Regions from separate parts of the Gordonia sp. ALPHA1B1 genome, predicted to be linked through region 2. Evidence: predicted binding sites of a transcription regulator. Region 2 holds the regulator's gene; the other holds the start of a gene.
The links. The regulator LexA, encoded in region 2, represses DNA repair genes until DNA is damaged. The targets are predictions, from matches to a motif close to CGAACANNTGTTCG.
Positions count from the first base shown of each region.

Region 1: a site for LexA is predicted at 1,043-1,056, ahead of FFS52_RS23030 (HNH endonuclease signature motif containing protein). Genes of this name have one in related genera too.

Region 1 covers NZ_SCOC01000067.1:4,642-7,106, forward strand. The annotation lists partial or broken gene FFS52_RS23025 (IS481 family transposase) at 1-978, shown strand, start outside; gene FFS52_RS23030 (HNH endonuclease signature motif containing protein) at 1,227-2,465, shown strand, end outside.
Region 2 covers NZ_SCOC01000003.1:41,231-43,695, reverse strand. The annotation lists gene FFS52_RS02565 (LysM peptidoglycan-binding domain-containing protein) at 1-318, opposite strand, end outside; gene lexA (transcriptional repressor LexA) at 543-1,247, shown strand; gene FFS52_RS02555 (putative PEP-binding protein) at 1,225-2,465, opposite strand, start outside.

The DNA of each region.
Region 1 (2,465 bases), on a different contig from region 2:
GCCTTCGACGGCCTCGCTGGCCCGGATCTTCCGCGAAGCCGGTGTCGCTCGCCGTGAGCCGAAGAAGAAGCCCCGCTCGGCGTGGCGGCGGTTCGTCTACCCGGCGCCGAATGCGTGCTGGCAACTCGATGGCACCGAGTACGTCCTGACCGGTGGCCGCAGGTGCGTCATCCTGCAGCTCATCGACGATCACTCGCGCTACGCCGTGGGCTCACATGTGGCCGACGGTGAAACCGCTGAGGCTGCGATCGCCGTGTTCGACAAAGCAGTGAGCGCCCACGGAGTACCTCAACGACTCCTCACCGACAATGGGCCCGCGCTCAACCCCTCCCGGCGCGGACGTCTCGGCCAGCTCGTCGAGCACGTCCGCGTGCTCGGGGTGGAAACGATCACCGGCAAGCCCTACAAGCCGACCACGCAGGGAAAGAACGAGCGATTCCATCAGACGCTGTTCCGGTATCTGGACAAGCAGCCATTGGCTGACACCCTGGCCGAGTTGCAGGCCCAGGTTGACGCGTTCGATCACATCTACAACACCCAACGGCCTCACCAGGGCCTGCCGGGGCGGGTCACACCACTGGCCGCGTGGCAAGCCACACCGAAAGCCGATGCGCCACACCCGATAGCCGGTGGGTCAGTGTTCGACCGACCTACACCGCGCCCGCGGCCGGCGCCGCGCCCACCCGCCGATCTGCCCGAGGGCGTCCTGGTACGAACTGTCAGCACTTCCGGCACCATCAGCGTGGACTCAGTCACCTACATGGTCGATGTGGACCACGCCTTCGACCAGGTCCTCGTCGGCATCGACGAGGACGTAATCGTCATCGCCAGCACCGAACAAGAAGTCATTGTCGAACACCCCCGGCCCGCTCCCGGCATCACCTACGTCGGCAACAGCCGACCGCGCGGCCCACGTCCCACCAAGAAGACCGGACCGTCACCGAAGTCCTGACACACCAACTGTCACCGAAGTCCTGATTCAGAACTGTCACCGAAGACCCGATACATCACACCGGGAGATCCCGAGATCAGACCCTTGACTCGAACATATATTCGAGTATTGTGGAGGTATGTCATCGGGGGCGGGGGCCGGATCCACATCGGTGGACCCACCACAGGAGTCGGTCGAGCCGCGCTTTCGTCCCGACCATGAACTCTCCGCTTCAGAACTCGTCGAGGTCCTCAACCACTGCGCCGGCTTGGCAGCAGCGTCCGCGCACCGAATGATGGTCGTGGCCAGCCTCATTCACGATGAACGCGAAATGGACTACGCCCAGCGGCGCGCCGAGACGCACAGCGGCGAACTCGACTCCCTCGAAGCCTTCGAGCACCTGTCCGCGCGAGTGGCCGCGGGCGAGAACCCCTACGAGCAGTTCGGGCCCAACGGTCTCGAACAGGCCATCGCCGAAGTCGGCGCCACCCTCACCGTGACACCGGCCGAGGCGAAAGATCTCATCGAGGCCGGCGACGCACTGCGCTACCGACTCTCCTTCACCGGACACGCACTCGCGTGTGGTCGAATCGACAAGCGGCGCTTCCTCATCGCGCTCAAGCGCACCGATCTCATCACCGACGACGAAGAGATGCAGACCGTGGACGCCCATCTCGCCGAGGCGATCTTCGCCCGCGCACCGATGTCGACGGCGCGGTTCACCGCCATGGTCGATTCCATCGTCGCCAAGTGGGCGCCCGACGCGGTCCGTCGACGCAAGGAGCGGGTGAAGTCCGACCGCAAGGTGACCATCACCCCCGACCGCTTCACACCCGGGCAGTCCCGGATCTCCGGCACGCTTCCCAACGCTGATGCCGCCGAGTTCGACGCCCGCCTGACAGCGATGGCCACCGCGGTCCACGCCGGTGACCCGCGAAAGTTGGCCAACCGCAGGGTCGATGCTATGAAAGCGCTCGCTCGCGGTGAAGCCGCCATCACGTGCCTATGCGACGACTGCCGACCTGCCGCAACCGAACCCGACACAGCAACAGACTCCGACGCAGCGACAGTGGGGACCGTCGAGCCGCCTGCACCAACTGCTGCGATGACGGAGGCGGACACCATCGTCGACCCGTCAGCCGACGTCGTTGTCGATGACCCGGCTGAGCCGGCCGCCTCGGCGTCGGATTCGGCTGCGCCGCGCGCGACGTTTCACATCGTGGTGAACCTGTCGACCCTGATCGGTCTCGACAACGATCCCGCCTTCCTCGACCGCCACGGCATCATCGACGCCGACACCGCCCGGCAGCTGCTCGCCGAAGCGCGCCGCACCTACATCCACCCCGCTCCTACCGGACCCGACGGTTCACCGGCTCCAGACGCAGACAGTTCGACAACGCGGTACACCCCGTCGAAGAAGCTGCAGGCCCTGGTGCGTGCCGGCGAACTGTGCTGCACCTTCCCGGGCTGCAACGCCCCGGTCTGGCAGATCGATCTCGACCACACCGAACCCTTCGATCACACCGACCCGCGT
Region 2 (2,465 bases):
CACCCACACGACGAACGCCAGCCCGACGCCGGCGAGGAGCGCGACCGCGGTGCGGCGGCGGCGACGGAACACCGCCGCGTCGGGTCCGACCGGGCCACGCCCGCGCACCCCGACCGGAGAGCCACAGTGGGTGCCGCCCACCCGTGGGGTCACCGGCGACGCACCCCGCGGTCGGGTGCCGGCCGGCCGGTTGTCTACCGGGCGGCCGCCGTCGGACAGCGGGGCGCGCGTCCGGACCCGATCGGCGCGGTCGGTGGGGGGCCGGACAGCGTCGGGACGGTCGGTGCGGACGGGAGCGACGAGAGTGGCGGTGCGCATGGTGCCCTCCGGTGTTCTGGTGTCTGGATCGTGCGGGGTGTGGCGGTCGGTGTTCGAACATCGATCAGATGTTCGATGCACTGATGTTCGAATTTGTAGCACGACGTCCCGACAAAGTCTCGCGACACATCGAACAAATGTTTGAGGTGCCGGTCGCACTCCGCTAGGCTCGGACCCGGCGCAAGCCATCTACCAGCACGTTCCGAAGACGAGAGGAACCGAACATGAGTGACACCGGCGATAGGCGCGGCCGAGCGCGGGGCGCCGACGACGAGGCCCCGTTCGACGCCGCCGCCGCCGAGGCCTCACTCACCCCGCGACAGGCCGGGGTCCTGGAGGTGATCCGCCGCTCGGTGCGCGAGCGCGGTTATCCGCCGAGCATCCGGGAGATCGGCGACGAGGTCGGCCTGGCCTCGACGTCGTCGGTGGCCCATCAGTTGCGGACGCTGGAACGCAAGGGGCTGCTCAAGCGCGACGCGAACCGTCCCCGTGCGGTCAACATCGCCCCGAGTGACACCCCGTCGCCGGACACCCCGTCGGCCGGTCAGCTGCCCGAGCCGACCTTCGTGCCGGTTCTCGGCCGAATCGCGGCCGGCGGTCCGATCCTGGCCGAGGAGGCCGTCGAGGACGTCTTCCCGCTGCCCCGTGAGCTGGTCGGCGAGGGATCTCTCTTCCTGTTGCGCGTCGTCGGCGAGTCGATGATCGACGCCGCGATCTGCGACGGCGACTGGGTCGTGGTCCGGCAGCAGAACGTCGCCGACAACGGCGACATCGTCGCGGCCATGATCGACGGCGAGGCCACCGTGAAGACCTTCAAGCGTCAGGGCCCCAACGTCTGGCTCATGCCGCACAACGAACTGTTCGATCCGATCCCGGGCAACGATGCCGTCATCCTCGGCAAGGTCGTCACCGTGATGCGGCGAGTCTGACCTCTCCACCGACCGAACCGTCGAGCACCGCCGCGGCAGCCTCGCGCGCCGCGGCGGGATCCGAGGTGGCCAGGGCAGCCTCGGCGGCGGCCCGGCAGTCCGGTGCGGACACCTCGCCGAGCCGGGCCCCCACGGCCGCGGCAGCAGCCGGCGCGCTGGACAGCGAGGTGACCCCGAGACCGACGAGCACGCAGGCGAGGTTCGGATCGGCGGCGGCCTCGCCGCACACCCCGACCGGCTTTCCCTGACGTGCACCCGCTGCCGCGACACCCGCGATGAGGCTCAACACGGCCGGTTGCCACGGGTCGGTCAGTCCGGCGAGATCGGCCGACATCCGGTCGGCCGCCATCGTGTACTGGGTCAGATCGTTGGTGCCGATGGATACGAAGTCCACCTCGGCGAGGACGGCTTCGGCCAGGATCGCCGCCGCGGGCACCTCGATCATCACCCCGGCGACCAGACCACGGCCGCGGACCTCGGCGGCGAAGGTGCGCGCCTCCGCCGGCGAGGCGATCATCGGCGCCATGACCCACGGCGCGACGGCCGACCCCGACGCGGCCTGCGCGATCGCGTCGAGCTGATGCGCGCGGATCTCGGGGTGCGCCAGCGCGATCCGATCGCCCCGCACGCCGAGCGCTGGGTTCGATTCGTCGGGATGGGTCACGAACCGGAGCGGTTTGTCGGACCCGGCGTCGAGGGTGCGGATGACCACCTTCTGCCCGTCGAACGCATCGAGCACCTCCCGGTAGATCGCGGCCTGCTCGTCCACCGACGGTTCGTCGGCACGCTCGAGGAACGCGAGTTCGGTGCGGAAGAGCCCGACGCCCTCGACGGGGTACCCGGCCGCGGCGCGTGCCGACGATCCGTCGGCGACGTTGGCGAGCACCGCCACGGCCACCCCGTCGGCGGTCTGCCCCGGACCGGTCCAGCCGGCGACGAGTGCGGCATGCCGCCGATCCTCGTCGACGCGAGCCCGGGCCGCCTCCGCATCGGGCTCCACCTCGATTCGCCCGGTGCTGCCGTCGACGAGAACGGTTGTGCCGGGCTCGATCTCGTCCAGGTCGGCCACCGCCACCACGCACGGGATCCCCAGCTGGCGCGCGATGATCGCGGTGTGGCTGGTCGGTCCGCCGAGGCGGGTGACGAGGGCGATGGTGCTCGTGGGGTCGAGGCCCGCGGTGTCGGCGGGCGCGAGGTCGTCGGCGAGCAGGACCGACG